Regions from separate parts of the Streptomyces sp. NPDC005195 genome, predicted to be linked through region 2. Evidence: riboswitches for the same ligand, from Rfam matches in the RefSeq annotation. Region 2 holds a riboswitch; each other region holds the start of a gene.

Region 1 (4,283 bases), on a different contig from region 2:
AGGCCGAGGACCTGGCCGGCCCGCAGCGCGACCCTGGTGTGGCCCTCCGGCGACAGGTGCAGTCGGTCGCCGTCCCAGGCGCGCCGGTCCTGGACCGTCTTGAGGGACCACAGGTCGAGGACCGGACAGCCGTAGCGGTCCGCGATGGCCCGTACATGCCCGTTGTACGTGGCGATCTTGCCGCGCAGGTGCTTCAGCACCGGGACGCCGCGGGTGTCGAAGCCGGTCGTCACCATGACGGTGCCGACGGCGGAGGTGAGGTCGGCGACCGCGCGCTCGAAGCGCTCCGCGACCTCGTCGGGGTCGGTGCCGGGCCGGATGATGTCGTTGCCGCCCGCGCAGAAGGAGACCAGGTCCGGGGCGAGTTCCTTGGCCCGCCGGAGCTGGTCGTCGATGACCTGGTCGAGCAGTTTCCCGCGCACGGCGAGGTTGGTGTAGGTGAAGTCGCCTTCCGGCTGCCGGTCCGCGAGCAGCACCGCGAAACGGTCCGCCCAACCGACGAAGGCTCCTTCGGGGCCGGGGTCGCCGACGCCTTCGGTGAAGCTGTCCCCCACCGCCACGTACGACCCGATCACCGCTCTGTTGTCACTCTTCGAATCGTTTGCCACATCGAGCCATGATTCACCTTGGGATGTGAGCTACGCGACCGTAGGAATGGGTTGACGGGTGGTGAGATAAGCCACTCATAAAAATTGGCCGAAATCCGGAATAGGGCTCTCTCAGGCGTGGTTGAACAGCCACCGCGCCTGGACGCCCGAGATCCGGAAAGGGCGGCGGCGCGGCACTGACGAGACACCGAGGGCCGGACCCCGTGAAGCGTGGGGTCCGGCCCTCGGGACGTGTGGGGGCGTCAGGCGACGACGACGCCGTGGGCGCGCAGGTACGCGACCGGGTCCACGTCCGAGCCGTAGACGGGGGTCGTGCGGATCTCGAAGTGCAGGTGCGGTCCGGTGACGTTGCCGGTCGCGCCGGAGAGGCCGAGCCGCTGCCCCGCGGTCACGGTCTGCCCCGCCGAGACGGAGAGCGCGGACAGGTGGGCGTACTGCGAGTACCGCCCGTCGGCGTGCTGGACGACGACCTGGTTGCCGTACGCGCCGCCCCAGCCGGCCGAGACGACGGTGCCCGCGGCGACGGACCTGACCGTGGTGCCGGTCGGGACCACGAAGTCCACACCGGTGTGGTAGCCGCTGGACCACATGCTGCCGGGCACCTTGTAGCCGGTGCCGATGGTGGCTCCCTCGACGGGCAGGGTGTACCCCGCGTCGGCGGCCTGGGCGGCCTTGGCCGCGGTGGTGTCGGTCGCGGTGGCCGTCTCGACGGCGGGCCGCACGGAGAGCGCGGTGGCGGAGCCCACGGACGAGACGGACGACAACTCCGCCGCCTGCGGCGTGGCGCCGGCCGCGGCGCTCCGCCCCACGATCGTGAGCTTCAGGCCGGGACGGATCAGCTTCGGATCACCGCCGACGACCGCGCGGTTGTCGGCGTAGAGCTTCTTCCAGCCGCCGCTGACGTGCTGCCGGTCCGCGATCTTCGCGAGCGTGTCACCGGACTTCACGACATAGGTCTTCTCCCCGTCGGCCGCGGCGGGCGCGGAGACCGTCGTGATCTTCTGCACGGCGGACGGGACGGCTGCCGCCGGGGCCGCCGCATGGGCGCAGACGGCGCCCATCAGCGGCAGGGCGAGCGCGGCACCACCGGTGCCGGCCAGGGCGATCGAGCGGGGCAGGCGCAGAAACCTGGGACGACGGTGCTTACCCTTCGCGGGCATGACGCATTCCTCTCCGGCGCCTGCGAGGTGAGCTGTCGGGTGCGGGCTGGAGATGCCCGGCCGCGCGGGCGCGGCTGTACCCCTAGCCGTTCCGGAGACCGGAACAGGCGTCGTACCTGTGGGTCCCCCGCTCCTGCCGCGTACGGGTGAGTGCGGATTCCGGGCGGCGGCAGGATTGGGCGTCCGTCCGGATTGAGGGCGAACGTAGGCGAGAGAACAGCGCGTCGACAACTGTCCGCGATCTCCGTACGACCACCTTTCTTGATCGATGTCCTGATTGTCCGTCACCCTCCGTGCGCGGTGCCCCTTTCGACCCCGGCGATCCCCCGGGCCGCGCGGCACCCCGGGGGACGAAGGTCGCAACGCATCGTCACGTATATGACGCTGCTCACGCACGACACCCCAGAGGGCCCTTTCTCGGGACGAGTTGGACTGAAAGCGACATTTCCCCCACACCGGTCACACGTTACGAAATCTGACGACTGACGCATCGAGATCCCCACACGGTTCCGCGGCCGCCGCGCGGACCCCTCCGTCGCTCCGCTGCCGCGCGAGGACGGGGGTCGTGAGGTGCTCCGGCGCGGAGGTCGTCAAGGCCGTCCCACCTCGGAGGCGACGCCTGTGGACAACTCATCGCCCGAGGTACCCATGTCGTATCGTCGAGAGGCGATTCCCGTCGGCGAGCGACGACGAGCGGTGCCGACGGCCCTATGGGAGGAGCCCCCGTGACGCAGCAGGTCCCGTCGACCGAGCCGGAGCTGGCCGGAGTGCGCAACTTCCGAGACGTGGGCGGCCTGCCCACCGTGGACGGCCGGCGGGTGCGGTCCGGGCGGCTGTTCCGCAGTGGCCACCTCGCGCACGCCACGAAGGAGGACGCCGCGTTCCTCTCCTCCCTCGGGCTGCACACGATCTTCGACTTCCGCAACGCCTCGGACCAGAAACTGGAGGGGCCGGACGTCGAGCTGCCCGGCGTACGGAACGTGAATCTTCCGCTGACCGACCCGGCCGACGGCAGCGAGTTCTGGAAGATGGTCCGTGACGGCGAGCTCGACCAGCTCCGTGCCCACCTCGGCGACGGCCGGGCGGCGGACCGGATGATCGGTTCGTACCGGACGATCGTCACCGAGCGGACGGCCGAGCACTCCCAGGTGCTGCACGCCCTGGCCGAGGACAGCGTGCCCGCGCTCATGCACTGCGCGGCGGGCAAGGACCGCGCGGGCCTGTCCATAGCCGTGACGCTGCTCGCCGTGGGCGTCGAGCGCGACGCCATCGTCGCCGACTACCTGGAGTCGAACGCGCGCCACCGCCGCTACAAGGTGCACCGCAACGGCACCTCGGACACGCCCAGCTCCCCCGAGGTCATGGAGCTGCTCAGCCCGCTGTTCGACGCGCGGGCCGAGTACCTGACGGCGGCCTTCGAGACGATCGAGGAGACCTGGGGCGGCGTCGACGGCTATCTGGAGGAGGCCCTGCGTCTCACCCCCGAGCTGCGGGACCGGCTGCGCGACAGGCTCCTCGACTGACGTCCACGGGCCGTGCGGCCCACGGCCGTGCGCCCCGCGGCCGTGGCCGTGCGCCGGGTCTACTGGTTCTGCGCCCCCAGCGTGAACAGCAGGTAGATGAAGGCCGCGAAGAGGTGGCCGACGGCCACGTAGATGATCAGCCGCACCCACAGCGCACGGGGGAGCTTGTCCTCCATGGACCGCCGGTGGCCGGGCTCCGTGGGTTCCGTCATGACGTCTCTCCTAGGGTCGGGTGCGGCGCCGCCGGGCCGAGGCACAGCGCGGCGGCGGGGCTCTGCAGCAGGGTGTGTACGAAAAGGAGGTCGGCCCCCGCCTGGTCGGCGGCGGCTATACGGTGCGGGGTCAGCGAGTCGAAGTGCGCGCTGTCCCCGGGCGCGAGCACCTGCGTGGTGTCCCCGAGGCGCAGCCGCAGCCGTCCCTGGAGGACGTGGAGCCACTCCTCGCCGGGATGGACGCGCACGATGTCGCCCTGGGAGCCGTAGGGGACGTGCACCCGCAGCGCCTGCATCCCGCGGCCCGGGGAGCCGGCCTGCCAGTAGGTCCAGCCGCCCGCCGCGGTCGGCTCCATGTCGGTGGCCCGGACGATGGCGTCCCGTTCGGCGGCCCTCTCGCCCAGCAGCTCCGAGACCGTCGTACTGTAGATACGGGCGAGAGCGAGCAGCATCGGCAGCGAGGGCTGGCGCTGCCCCGTCTCCAGCCGGGAGAGGTGAGCGGCCGAGAGCCCGGCGGCGCGGGCCGCGGCCTCCAGGGTCAGGGAGGCACGGCGGCGCAGCTCACGCAGCTGCGGCGCGACGATGGGCAGCAGATCGGCTGTCCCGGTCTCGGGCGGCGTGTCCGCCGCCCCCGGCTCGATGGGGCTCATGCACTCCATTGAGCCGCATTATTGCCTCTCGGGCAAATTTGTTGCCTCAGAGGCAAAGATCTCGTCGACGGTGCCGGATCAGGGGGCCTTCCGCCGTGCGAGCCCACCCTCGCGCACCGTACCCCTCCCA
Region 2 (4,283 bases):
GCATCGGCGTCACCGACAGCCATCCACGCTTCCCGAAACGCCTGCCCGCCGCCGTCCAACAGGACAACGGCCGTGGGATGGTGATCATTCGTTGGCTGACCGCCGAATGCGGCGGCAGGGTTCTCGTGCGCCCCACCCGGGAGGGCGGCAAGACGGTCTCCATCGAGCTGCCGTGGACGGTGCCGGCCCGGCCGGTGGTGGCCGGCGGCCCACAAGAGCCCTGAGGAAACGATCAGTTGCCCCGCCCGCGCGCGAGTCCGTGCCGCGCGTCCCCGCCGCGTGGCACGCCTACCGCGTGGCACGCCCGAACACGCCGCGCAGCAGGGCCCGGAAGGCCTCGGCCGCGGGTGCCTGCCGGTCGGTCCGGTGGACGACGGAGATCGTACGGCGCAGATCTCCCGGCTCCAGCAGCCGCAGCCCCACCGGGGTCGCCGCCGTCCTGGCCACCATCTCCGGCACCACCGCGACCCCGAGCCCCGCACTGACCAGCGCGCACACCAGGGCGTACCCGGGGCTCTCGACCCGCACGGCCGGGGTGGCCCCGACCCGGGCCAGCGCGGCCTCCACACCCTGCCGGGGCGGATGGTCCGGAGCCATGCTGATCAGCGGCTGTCCGGCGAGTCCGGACAGCGGCAGCCGGGCCGCACCGTCCGCGAGGACGTGTCCCGGAGCCGTGACGAGCACCAGCTCCTCGACCAGCACCGGCTCCGCGTGCACCGACGTGGGGAGGGGTACCGGGTCCGCGGGCTCGTAGGTGTGCGTCAGCGCGAGATCGACCTCGCCCGCCGCGACCGCCGAGACACCGTCCGGGGGCTCGTAGTTCGCGACCGTGAGTTCCACGTCGGGGTGGGCCCGGCGGAAGGCGCTGAGCACCGGCGGCAGCAGATGGATGCCCGCCGTCTGGAAGGTGCCGAGCCGCAGGGTGCCGCCCGACAGACCGGTCAGACGGGCCAGTTCGTGCCGGGCCCGCTCCATCTCGTCGAGCACCCGGCGGGCCCGGGCCACGAGCAGCTCGCCCGCGTCCGTGAGCCGCGCCCCGCGGTGGGACCGCACCAGCAGGGACGCGCCCGCCTCCCGTTCCAGCTTGGCGAGCTGCTGGGAGAGGGCGGGCGGGCTGTAGCCGAGGCGTTCGGCGGCCCGGGTGATGGATCCCGCCTCGGCCACCGCCACCAGGGCCGCCAGCCGTGTCGGGTCGTACATCGAACGCCTCCCCAGGTCCGGGGCACCCCGCGGAGGAGCCCAGGTCTTAACGATTGGTTAAGGCAGACCCAGGATATTCGACATACCTGGTGAAGGCCCGGCCCGGGCACCCTGGTGGCCATGGACGCACAGCTCATCGCCTTCACCGCTGTGGCCGCGGGAATGGTCGCCATGCCCGGCGCGGACTTCACCGTCGTCGTGCGCAACGCCCTCGTCTCCCGCCGGGCCGGGGTGGCGTGCGCGCTCGGGGTCGCGGGCGGGCTCCTCCTGCACACCGTGCTGGCCGTCGCCGGTGTCGCCGCCGTCCTCACGGCCGTGCCCGCGCTGTTCCGCACGCTGCAGCTCCTCGGCGGCGCCTACGTGCTGTACCTGGGCGTACGGACGCTGGGCGGTCCGCGACGGCAGCGGGACCGGGATCCGGACCGGGAGCGCCCGGCGGCGTCCGGCGGGACGCTGCCCCGCGAGGCCGTGGCCGGCGGGCCCGGGGACGGGAGCCGTCCGCTGCGGCAGGGCTTCGTCACGAACGCGCTCAACCCGAAGGCGCCGATCACCTTCCTGAGCCTGCTGCCGCAGTTCGTGCCCGCGGGCAGCCCCGCGATGCCCCGCACCCTGGTGCTGGCCCTGATCGTGGTGGCCGTCGCCCTCGTGTGGTTCCCGGCGGTCGCCCTGCTGGTCGACCGGCTGGGACGGTGGCTGCGCAGGCCGCGTGCCGCCCGCGCCGTGGAAGCGGTCACCGGGAGCGCGCTCACGGTGCTCGGTCTGGTGCTCCTCCTGGAGCCCCTGACGGCCTGAGAGTCTCCCCGCTTCGTGCCGCGAGGGGCGGCGGCCCGGCGCCGCCGCCCCTCGGCCGGGTCAGCTCACACGGCCGTACCAGACGCTCTTCGTCCAGATCTTCTGGAGCTTCACGACCTCCCCGCTCTTCGGGGAGTGCCAGATCTTTCCCTTCCCGGCGTAGATGCCGACGTGGTACACGTTCCGGCCCGAATGGAAGAACACGAGGTCACCGGCCTTGCGATGCGAGGCTGAGATGTGGTGGCTCTTGTTGTACTGCCCGGCGGCCGTACGAGGCAGCTTCTTGCCCGCCTTCTTGTACGAGTACAGCGTGAGCCCGGAGCAGTCGAAGCGGCGCGGCCCGGTGGCCCCGTACCTGTACGGGGCGCCCTTCTTGGATGCCGCGACCTGGAGTGCCCTCGTCGCCGGTGTGGCCGCCTCGGCGTCGGCTGCGACGCCCGGGACCACCAGGCTGCCGCCCACGGCGGCGATGGTCAGAGCCGAGGCCGTACCGGCCCGGGTCAGCAGCGACGGGACACGATTGAGCGCAGTCATGCGCAACCCTTCGTCAACCGCCTGTGAAGGATGACCTGTCGGATTCGGGCTGGCGAAGTAGCCCGGCCGCTTACGCGGCTTCACCCCAAGGACCGCCCGGATCTCTCCGGCGGCCCGTCTTGCTGGGTCCTCCACTCCTGCCGATGCACATCTGTCGACCGGTCATCCGGGCGGCGGCAGGACTCGGCGTCCGCCCGGACCGCCCCGCCGGTGTGGCGGGGGCTTGTCGTCGGAAGGGATCTTCACGCATGGATGTCGGAAAATCCGAGCGGAACCGATGATTTGTGGGGTTACTCACCACTCACCCGTTCGGGTGGACACTCCTCTGTTCGAGGGGCGTTGGGGACGTCGGCAAGGCTCTTACCAGCACCGGAGCACTTCATTGCGCCTTTTGGCTACGCGTGTTGCGCAACTTTTGGGGCCACCCGAAAGGACGCGCGTCTACGCCGTTGGGGGGTACGTCGACTGGTCCGTTTGAAACCCGGTCCGGACGTTCCGCGGATCGGTGTGAGCGGCGCCCCGGTCCTGGATGCCTCAACTGCCGGAGTCGGGCGGCAGGGTGACGCGGGCGGTCCGCCGCTCGCCGTCGAGGACGCGCAGGGCCTGCGCCAGGGTCGGCGCGTGCACCTCGCTCTCGCCCCGCTGGTGCATCAGGGCCAGGGCGTCACGCAGTGCGGTCGCCTTGCCCACGAGTGCCTGGGCGGCGCGGAGCCCGCGATAGGTGTCTCCCGGCCGGCCCGGGTTGATGCGGCCGACCAGGTCGACCACGTCGAGGTAGCGGTCGATCAGCTCGGCCTCGGCGTGGGTCAGTGCGGGCAGCGGAGGCAGTTCGGGCACCATCGGCGGATCACCTCGCGTCGGGTGTGGCGTTCCTCGCACCGGGCGTGGTGCGCGAGTTCTTGCGGCTCGGGATGATCCCGTCCACCAGCCCGTACGCCAGCGCGGCCTGCGCGTCCAGAATCGTGTCCCGCTCGATGTCTGCGGCGACTTGTTCGGGATTTTGCCCCGTGTGCCGTACGAGCATGTCCTCCAGCAGCTTCCGAGTGCGCGTCAACTCCGTTGCCTGGAGGGCTGGATCGCTCGCGTGGCCCGGAACGGGGACGGGCAGAGAGGGCTGACGGATCAGCACCCGTGCACCCGGCAGGGCGAACCGCTTGCCCGGAGTGCCGCCGGCCAGCAGGACGGCGGCGACCGACGCGGCCTGCCCCAGGCACACGGTCTCCACGTCACAGGCGACGAACCGCATCGTGTCGTAGATCGCCGTCATCGCGGTGAACGAGCCACCAGGGCAGTTGACGTAGAGCGAGATGTCCCGCTCCGGCGCCAGGTGTTCGAGGTGCATGAACAGGGCCGTCACGTCGTTCGCCGCGGTGTCGTCGACCGGTGTCCCGAGGAACACGATGCGCTCGTCGAGCAGTTGGGAGTACGGGTCGAGGGACCGGCGTCCCCTGGTCGTGCGAGCGGTGAACTCGGGCAGGACGTGGCGGGCGGACGGTTCGTACATGGCTGGCGCCTCCTCCGGGTGACTCCCCTGTGTGTCGCTACTTGTAAAAAATGTACAGGACGTACGGATCATGTCGAGGGGATCGGCCGACAGCGAAAATCCCGGCGGAGAGGAGGAGGGAGATGCTCCACGGGTACGACGCCGAGGGTCCGGGCCGGACGCGGGATCCGTGGGCGTGGCGGCGGGGGACGTCGCTTTCGGCGGAAGCGGCGGACATCGTCCGTTTCGGGGGAGCGTCAGGGGTCCGGTCTAA
Region 3 (4,283 bases), on a different contig from region 2:
TCGCCGCGACGACCTCTGGACGGAGCCGATCAGCAAGGTCCTGCTGCGCCACCCGCTGCTGTCCGACGACGAGTTGGCCGCGGCGGCCAGGGGAGTGGTGGGTTCCCTGGCCACGGTCACCATGTCGGGGCCCGGCACGGTCGAACTCCAGCCATGCGGGGTGACCAAGGCGACGGGCCTTGCTCTCGCCGCCGCCCATCTCGGGCTGGCCTCCGAAGCCACCATCGCCTTCGGTGACATGCCCAACGACATCCCCATGTTCGACTGGGCCGCCCACGGGGTCGCCATGGCCAACGCCCACCCGGAGCTCAGGGCGGTGGCCGACGAGGTGACGCTGTCGAACGAGGACGACGGGATCGCGGTGGTGCTGGAGCGGCTGTTCCCGCTCTCCGCACCGTAGCCCCGGTTGCCCGAAGCCCCGAAGCCCCGAAGCCCCGAAGCCTCGGATTCCCGGGGTGCCGGAAGTCCGGCCCGGCACCCCGGTCTCGTGGCGTCCGGTCAGTAGGCGCCGTTGACGTTGTCGATCGAGCCGTACTTCGCTGCGGCGTAGTTGCAGGCGGCGGTGATGTTCGCGACCGGGTCGTAGGAGTCCATGGACGTGCCGGGCACGTGGTAGGCCTTGAACGTCGGGTCGATGACCTGGAGCAGGCCCTTGGAGGGGATACCGGCGGCGGCGTTGGAGTCCCAGTTGTTGATGGCCTTGGGGTTTCCGGAGGACTCCCGCATGACGTTGCGGTGGATGCCGTTGTACGTGCCCGGGATTCCGTTCTTGGCCATGATGTCCAGCGACTGCTTGATCCAGCCGTCGAGGTCGTTCGTGTACGTCTTCACGGCGGCGGTGGTCTCGGTGGCCGCCTTGGTCTTGGCCGTCGCGGTCTTGACCGCCGTGGTCGTGGACTTGGTCGTCTTGGCGACCGCCGCCGTGACCTTTGCCGACTTTGTGGTGTTCTGGACGGTTTTCGTGCCGACCGTCAGGGTGAGGCCCGTGCGGAGCGCCGACGGGTTGGAGCCGATGACCGCGCTGTTGGCCTCGTACAGCTTCTTCCAGCCGCCGCTCGAGGGGTACTTCTGCGCGATCTTGACCAGGGTGTCGCCCGTGACCACCTTGTAGGTGACGAGCTGGACGTCGGAGGCGCCCGTGGCGGCCTGTGCGCAGGTGGCGCCCAGGAGTGGGAGGGCGAGTACCGCGGCGCCCGTGCCCGCCGCGAGAATGCCGCGAACGAGGGTGCTGCGGGTCTTCGGGTGGCAGTGTCTACCTGCTGCGGCCATGACGAGTTCCTCTCCGGCGCCTGCGAGGTGAGCTGTCGGGTTCGGGCGGGAGCTGCCCGGCCGCACGGTGAGTGCGACTTCACCCCTAGCCGTTCCGGACTTCGGATCGGCGGCTTACCTGGGTCCCCCGCTCCTGCCGTGCGTGTGTGGTCGGGTGTGGTTCCGGTCGGCGGCAGGATTGGGCGGTCCGTCCGGAGTGACGTGAAGGTATGCGAGAGCACATGTCCGAAACAAGCCTTGATGTCGCGGTGTAGATCGTTTTCACCAGGACATAAGGGCGGATGAATTGCCCGATTAATCCGGAATACTTCGCTCAACTTGGCTTATGCAAACGGGTAGTCGCTGGATGGGTTCGCGAGGTAGATGACCTTCGCGCGTGACCCAACTCACTCGATCCGACAGGAATAAAGCGGCAATGGCGGCAAGTCGGGCATATAAGGCGCGGATAAAAGGCCGCTGAGCCCTCGGTCGGAGCCGTGCGCACCGTTCGTGCGGGCAGGCCCGTGCCGGGGTCGCCGTGGGGCAGCCGGTTCTCGACGGTCCTGAAGTGGTCTCCGTAGGGCCGGTGTTCGGGATGCGCGCGGCGCTTCAGGTCGGGACGGGGGCCGAACTCCAGCCCGCGCGCACCCTGTTGATTACGGTCCGGGATCCGCCCGCATGACGCCGAAGCGCGTGACCCACTCCTGGCCGCCCGTGAGGACGGGCGCGTGTCCCTCGCCGGGGTCCGTCAGGGATGCACCGGTCCACGCTCTGCTCCGCGGGGCCGCCGGGGCTTCGGCCCGCGATGCGCGGGATCCGCCGCTCCCCCGTACGAGGGGAGGCCGCCTCGGTGAAGGCCTTGCGGACCAGCTCGGGGGAGAGCGAAGTCCCTTGTCCCGTAGCCGACTTCGGGGCGGGACCCGGGTCGCGCCTCCCGGGCCGGTCGCGGGCGGCGCGGGCGGATCGACCAGGGGAGGCGGGCGCGGGCGCTCGAGGCTCGGCTTCCTGGGCGGAGCACGCCTCGAGCCTCCTCCGCGTGTTCGAGGCCGTCCGGGTGGGCGCGGGTGCCGCGGTGGCGGCGGACGACTTCGCGGCATCGCTCGCCCTTGGCCACGTCGTCCACTGACCGGCGTTCGGGCGGGGTTCGCCGAAAGCGGCGGCGGAGGCCATCCCGAGCGGTACGGAGGGTCCGGTTCCGCGAAGGCGTTCGTGGAACCGGACTCCCCTGCTCGTAAGGGGAGTTCGAGAGAACTGACCGACGGGTCCGGGGTGAAGCCGGCCTCCGGGCCGGGCTCGGGCCGGATTCAGGGCCAGGAAGAGGGAGGGGAGGGAGCGAGCCAGAGGCGGATGCGAGGGCCGGGCGGGACGGCCCGGCCGATGGCGGCCGGGCCGAAACCTACGTCCTCCGTAGTGACCGGTTTCGAGGGGAGCGACTGATCGCGGCGGTTGCGCACTGACAGGTTCACGGCACTACGAGTGACCGGGGTCGAGGTGCCGTCAGGGGCCGCGTCGCACACCGGGGCCGATCACCCGGACCCACCCTCGCGGCGGTCCGGAGACAGGTCCGCGCGGGTGTGTTGAGGGGCGGAGGCGACCCGTGTCCACGCCGGTGTGCTGAGGGGAGCGCACAAGCACCGGCGCACCCCGGAGCGCGTACGCGACGGGAGTGACCAAAGAGGGAGGATCCCGCGGTGTCGCCCACCCGGCGGCCGGGCGGGGAGGCGTAGACCGTCGCCGGTGGGTGCGCGTCCGTGACATAGGGGCGAGGAAGGGGCTCCGGCGTCACCGGGCCGCTGTCCGGGTCGGTCGGGGTGTGCGCGTCCGTGTCGGTCGGGGTGCGCGTGCTGTGTGGCTCGGGCCAGTGGTCCCCCAGTGCGGCGCCTCCGGGAGGAAGCCGATCGCCGGGCCCGGCGGGAGGCTCTGGACCAGGCGCGGTACCGGGTCGGGGTGCGGGTCCCGCCGGCCGCCCGCCCACCGCCGGGACGGCCGCACGGATCGCGGGGCCACCCTGGCGGACGCCGCCGTCGCCCCCGTGCGCGTCCTGGGCCGGGCGCGGCGGCGGCCACGTATGGATGAACGGGGCCACCGTCGCCAGGCGCTTCACCCGGATGTCGCGCCACATCACCCGGCCGACGTGCGCGAGTCCGGCGGGCGGGTGATGTGGGCGAGTCCCGTGGCCCGCGTACAGCCGGGTGCCGTCCGCCGGAGGGATCCGGACGTCCTCGTGAGTCGTCTCGTAGGGGAAGGCCGTACGGGCGTGCATGCTCTTGTCGGTGTTCCCGGTGTTCCCGGTGTTCCCGGTGTTCCCGGTGCTCGCGGGTGATTCGGTTTATCCACTGCCATACCGGCCTATCAGGAACATAACGTTCGTGACGGGCCGCCACCCGGACGTGGGACTGCGTGGGACTGCCTGCCTCCCGGGGGACATCGGACGCCGGGGGAGAGGGAAGTCGGGAGGAAGTCGACAGTGGGGACGGTGGGCGCTCGTGGTGATCGAAACGTGACCGGATACGCTGACTTGAGTGATGGCAGCGACACATCGACAAACCGTGTCATCGACCGAATGATCGACCGAGTTCGCCATGTGATCGTCAGCAGACAGGAGAACCTCTCGTGACCGTCGTCGGGCCGTTCGGGCTGAGCGTGCGGGACCAGGCTCTCGAAGCCGATGTCCAGGCCGGATTGGCGGCTGTCGAGGAGGGCTTGCTCGAAGTCACCAAGAGCGAGGTCCCCTTCATCACGGAAGCCGCGCAGCATCTCCTGCGGGCCGGCGGGAAGCGGTTCCGTCCGCTGCTCGTGATGCTCGCGGCGCAGTTCGGTGACCCCTACGCGCCGGGTGTCGTGCCCTCGGCCGTGGTCGTCGAGCTGACCCATCTCGCCACGCTGTACCACGACGACGTGATGGACGAGGCCGACGCGCGGCGCGGGGTGCCCAGCGCGAACACCCGCTGGGGCAACTCGGTCGCCGTCCTCACCGGCGATTTTCTCTTCGCGCGCGCGTCGCACACGCTGGCCGACCTCGGTCCCGAGGCCGT
Region 4 (4,283 bases), on a different contig from region 2:
GCGCGGCGGGCCGAACCGCCCTACGACCGGTCGGGCGGACGGCTGCCCGACGACCCCGTGCCCGATCCGGGGCTGGGGGACGAATCGCCGCCGGACCCGGACGCCCGTCGGATTTCGCACGCCTGGACCCTGGTGCGGGCGCTGCCGGTCCTGCTCGTCGTCGTCGCGGTGGTCTACGACTGTATGACCCCGCCCGACTTCACCGCGGCCCCGCTCTTCACCGCCGCCCCGCTCGTCGCCGCGCCGATCTTCACGCTGCGCGGCACCCTCCTCACGGGAGCCATGACGCTGGCCGCGCTGCTGGGCTGCCGCCTCAGGTTCGGCTTCCATATGGGGATCGGCTCGATCACCGAGGTCGCCACGGTGGCGACCGTCGCCGTCCTCGCCGTCCTCATCAACATCCTCGTCCGCCGCTCGGACCGACGGCTCGCCTCGGTCCGCCAGATCGCCGAGGCGGCTCAGCGCGCCGTGCTGCCGGAACCCGAGGAGCGGATCGGCGGCCTGGCGGTCGCGGCACGGTACGAGGCCGCGCAGGAGGGCGCGTTCATCGGCGGCGACCTGTACGCCGTACAGGACACCCCGCACGGCGTACGGCTGGTGGTGGGCGACGTACGCGGCAAGGGCATGGGCGCGGTGGCCGTCGTAGCGGTGGTCATCGGGGCGTTCCGGGAGGCGGCCGAGCAGGAGACGACGCTGGAGGCGGTCGCGCAGCGGCTGGAACGTGCGCTGGCCCGTGAGGGCACCCGGCGCGAGGGCCTGGACGCCTTCGAGGGTTTCACCACGGCCGTCCTCGCGGAGATCCCGCACGGGGGCGACGTGGTCCGGATCGTCAACCGCGGCCATCCGTCACCGCTGCTCCTGCACGCGGACGGCACGCTGTTCACGCTCGCCGCCGCGAACCCCGCGCTGCCGCTCGGCATGGGCGAGCTGGGCCGCTGGCCCGACCGAGGGGAGACGGCGGACTTCCCGCTCGGCTCCACGCTCCTGTTCCACACGGACGGACTGTCCGAGGCGCGGGACGGCCGCGGGAACTTCTACGATCCGGCCGGTCGGCTCGCGGGGCAGACCTTCCGCGACCCGGACGCCCTGCTGGCCGCGCTCGCGGAGGGGGCCCGCCGGCACACGGGCGGCGCGCTCTCGGACGACATGGCGCTGCTCGCCGTGCGGCGTCCCCTCGAGGGCGACGGAGTTCCTCGATCGTTGTCACGGGGGGTAGCCGGACGATATCCCTCCGCGTAACAGCTGACGCACGGTCAGAAAAGGCGGGTGAGGCAGGGCGGGTCAACTCGCCCGCTTTCCCTCGGTCATGCCCCGTAAGTCCTGGCCAAGAGTGCGCAATGATCGGCACGAACGGCTTGGAATCCGGTACCCGAGTCTATTAACGTTCGATAACGCAGCGCGGTAGTCCCAGCCGTCACAAGAGACGGCTCCGTGCGCACGCGCCGAATCCCGCGAGGGAACCGGGGAACCACCAAATTGGGGTGAATCGAGCGTCTTTCACGGTGGAGACACCGTGGGTTGACGCGCGTAGGAGACCTTCCTGCTCCGAACCCGTCAGCTAACCCGGTAGGCGAGAAGGAAGGAAAGGAGCGCGCCCACGTGGCGTCCAACCGGCCTGCCCAGCCCACTTCGTTCGCGCCGAACGACAGTCAGACTTTCGCTTACTCCCGCGGCGACGACGAGGGCCCCTGGGAGGAATGGAACCCCACCGCGGATTCCGTCGCTCCCGTCCGCGGCCGGCACCGCGTCTCCAAGCAGCGCGGGGGCGGGCTCGCCCGCAGCTCCACCGTCCTCGGCGTCGGTGTCCTGGCCGCCGTCGGCGCGGGTGGCATCGCCACCGCCGCGCCCGGCAAGCCGCCCGTGTCGATCTCGCTGCCCGACCTCTCCTCGGTCACCCAGTCGGCCAAGGCCCTGATATCCGACGGCGGTTCCAGCACGCCGAAGGGCTCCTCCACCCCGCTCACCGGCGCCGGTCTCACCACCGCCGACGCCGCGCAGGGCAACGCCGACGCCGGCGAGGCGCTGCGGGCCCGCATCATGGAGCAGGCCGAGTCGCAGCAGGACCAGGTCGACAGCGCGGCCCAGGCCGCCGCCGAGACCGCCGCCGCGAAGAAGGCGGTCGCGCTGGCCGCCGAACAGCAGGACGAGGCCAAGGCCAAGGAAGCCGCCGCGAAGAAGAAGGCGGAAGCGGAGGCCAAGCAGAAGGCCGAGGCCGCGCGCCTCGCGCAGCTCGCCAAGAGCTACTCGCTGCCGACCTCCTCGTACACCCTGACCTCCCGCTTCGGTGACGCCGGCTCCATGTGGTCGTCCGGCTACCACACCGGCCTCGACTTCGCCGCCCCCACGGGCACGCTGATCAAGGCGATCCACAGCGGCACCATCACGGAGGCGGGCTGGGCCGGCTCGTACGGCTACCGCACGATCCTCACCCTCGACGACGGCACGGAGCTGTGGTTCTGCCACCAGTCGTCCATCAGCGTCAGCGTGGGCCAGAAGGTGGGCACGGGTGACGTCATCGGACGGGTGGGCGCGACCGGCAACGTGACCGGGCCGCACCTCCACCTGGAGGTCCACCCCGGCGGCGGCGACGCGATCGACCCGATGGCGTGGCTGCAGAGCAAGGGCATCAACCCCTGATCCAGCACCCGCCGCGAGCACGGCGGGTGCGGAATGCAGTCGTCCGCTACGACTGTTGAAATGGGGTATGACTCCTCTCCGCACGCTCGGTTCCTCCGACATCGAGGTCTTCCCGCTCGCCCTCGGCGGCAACGTCTTCGGCTGGACCGCCGACGAGGCGCAGTCCTTCGCGGTCCTCGACGCCTACGCGGCCGCGGGCGGCAACTTCGTCGACACCGCCGACAGCTACTCGGCGTGGATCCCCGGCAACAGGGGCGGCGAGTCCGAGACGATCATCGGCAAGTGGTTCGCCGCGCGCGGCAACCGCTCCGATGTCGTCCTCGCCACCAAGGTCGGCGCCCATCCCCAGTACAAGGGGCTGGCCCCGGACACCGTCAGGGCGGCGGCCGACGCGTCACTGCGCCGGCTCGGCACGGACTACATCGACCTCTACTACACCCACTTCGACGACACCTCGGTCCCGGTCGAGGAGATCATCGGCACGCTCGACGAACTGGTCCGGGCCGGCAAGGTCCGGGAGATCGGCGCCTCCAACCTCTCCGCCGAACGGCTCGCGGAGTCCCTGGAGTTCTCGGACCGCGAGGACCTCGCGCGCTACACCGTCCTCCAGCCCCACTACAACCTCGTCTCGCGCGACACCTACGAGGGCCCGCTCCAGGAGGTCGCCTCCCGGACCGGACTGGCCGCCGTCCCGTACTTCGCCCTCGCCGCCGGGTTCCTCACCGGCAAGTACCGTCCGGGCACGACCGTCGACTCGGCGCGGGCCGAGGGCGCGGGCAAGCACCTCGACACGGAGCGGGGCCGGCGTGTCCTCGCCGCCCTCGACGAGGTCGCCCGCGCCCATGACGCCTCGGCCGCCACCGTCGCACTCGCCTGGCTCGCCGCCCGGCCCACGGTCGCGGCCCCGATCGCCTCCGCACGGACGGTCGAACAGCTTCCGGACCTGCTCGCGGTCGCGGACCTCACGCTGAAGGACGACGAACTGGCACGGCTGACGGAGGCGTCGGCCTGAGCGCTCCGCTCAGGGCCGGTAGGGGTCGTACGCCGGGCGGGGCGCTGTCGGGTCCGGGTCCGGCCGTTCGTCCCGGGCCGACGGCTGCACGGGCACGTAGCCGTAGCCGGGGCCGTAGCCGGGGCCGGGGCCGTACGCGGGCCACGGCCCCGGCATCGGTACGGCGGGTGCGGTCACCCGTGCCGCGTACGCGAGGGAGGGGCGGGCGACCTCCCTGCGCCGCCACAGTTCGTGGAGCAGCTCCCGCTCCCGTACGACGAAATCCGAGCCGGCGCCGCCGCGGCGCCCCCGGTGCCGCAGGAACGCGAGCGAGGTCGCGCAGGCCTCGTACCGCGCGACCGACCGTGCCGCCGCCCTGCCGAAGTGATGGACCGCGTACTGACGGGCGAGCCGGCGTGCCCGCATCGAACCGAGTGCGTACGGCTCGGGCGGGGTCAGCCACCCGGCGACGGCGTACGCCGGGAGTTCGGCGCGGACGGTCCTCAGCTCGCGCTGCCGCGTCCAGATGACGAGGAAGGTGAGCAGCCCGAACGCCGGCACCATGAACGCGCCGTACACCGCGAAGAACCCGTACTCCCCGAGGCTCGACGAGCCGTTCCACATCGCGTGCATGCCCATCGCGAGCAGCAGTCCG

Evidence for each region. Region 2 has a riboswitch for cyclic di-AMP ahead of ABZV34_RS09870 (C40 family peptidase). Riboswitches for the same ligand answer to the same signal wherever they lie in the genome.
Region 1: linked by a shared signal. The riboswitch ahead of ABZV34_RS23260 (LysM peptidoglycan-binding domain-containing M23 family metallopeptidase) and the one ahead of ABZV34_RS09870 (C40 family peptidase) in region 2 are both predicted to bind cyclic di-AMP.
Region 3: linked by a shared signal. The riboswitch ahead of ABZV34_RS22060 (transglycosylase SLT domain-containing protein) and the one ahead of ABZV34_RS09870 (C40 family peptidase) in region 2 are both predicted to bind cyclic di-AMP.
Region 4: linked by a shared signal. The riboswitch ahead of ABZV34_RS11640 (M23 family metallopeptidase) and the one ahead of ABZV34_RS09870 (C40 family peptidase) in region 2 are both predicted to bind cyclic di-AMP.

The regions. Positions count from the first base shown of each region.
Region 1 is NZ_JBEXHZ010000024.1:1,019-5,301, forward strand. It holds gene ABZV34_RS23255 (SGNH/GDSL hydrolase family protein) at 1-575, opposite strand, end outside; gene ABZV34_RS23260 (LysM peptidoglycan-binding domain-containing M23 family metallopeptidase) at 851-1,768, opposite strand; cyclic di-AMP (ydaO/yuaA leader) riboswitch at 1,773-1,927, opposite strand; gene ABZV34_RS23265 (tyrosine-protein phosphatase) at 2,494-3,291, shown strand; gene ABZV34_RS23270 (DUF6126 family protein) at 3,351-3,503, opposite strand; gene ABZV34_RS23275 (XRE family transcriptional regulator) at 3,500-4,153, opposite strand.
Region 2 is NZ_JBEXHZ010000006.1:118,802-123,084, forward strand. It holds gene ABZV34_RS09855 (ATP-binding protein) at 1-224, shown strand, start outside; gene ABZV34_RS09860 (LysR family transcriptional regulator) at 289-1,200, opposite strand; gene ABZV34_RS09865 (LysE family translocator) at 1,321-1,992, shown strand; gene ABZV34_RS09870 (C40 family peptidase) at 2,053-2,526, opposite strand; cyclic di-AMP (ydaO/yuaA leader) riboswitch at 2,530-2,715, opposite strand; gene ABZV34_RS09875 (hypothetical protein) at 3,061-3,366, opposite strand; gene ABZV34_RS09880 (ATP-dependent Clp protease proteolytic subunit) at 3,374-4,030, opposite strand.
Region 3 is NZ_JBEXHZ010000021.1:83,928-88,210, reverse strand. It holds gene ABZV34_RS22065 (HAD family hydrolase) at 1-400, shown strand, start outside; gene ABZV34_RS22060 (transglycosylase SLT domain-containing protein) at 499-1,269, opposite strand; cyclic di-AMP (ydaO/yuaA leader) riboswitch at 1,274-1,432, opposite strand; gene ABZV34_RS22055 (CocE/NonD family hydrolase C-terminal non-catalytic domain-containing protein) at 2,553-2,765, opposite strand; gene ABZV34_RS22050 (polyprenyl synthetase family protein) at 3,862-4,283, shown strand, end outside.
Region 4 is NZ_JBEXHZ010000007.1:231,124-235,406, forward strand. It holds gene ABZV34_RS11635 (PP2C family protein-serine/threonine phosphatase) at 1-1,239, shown strand, start outside; cyclic di-AMP (ydaO/yuaA leader) riboswitch at 1,431-1,588, shown strand; gene ABZV34_RS11640 (M23 family metallopeptidase) at 1,600-2,637, shown strand; gene ABZV34_RS11645 (aldo/keto reductase) at 2,705-3,649, shown strand; gene ABZV34_RS11650 (PrsW family intramembrane metalloprotease) at 3,659-4,283, opposite strand, start outside.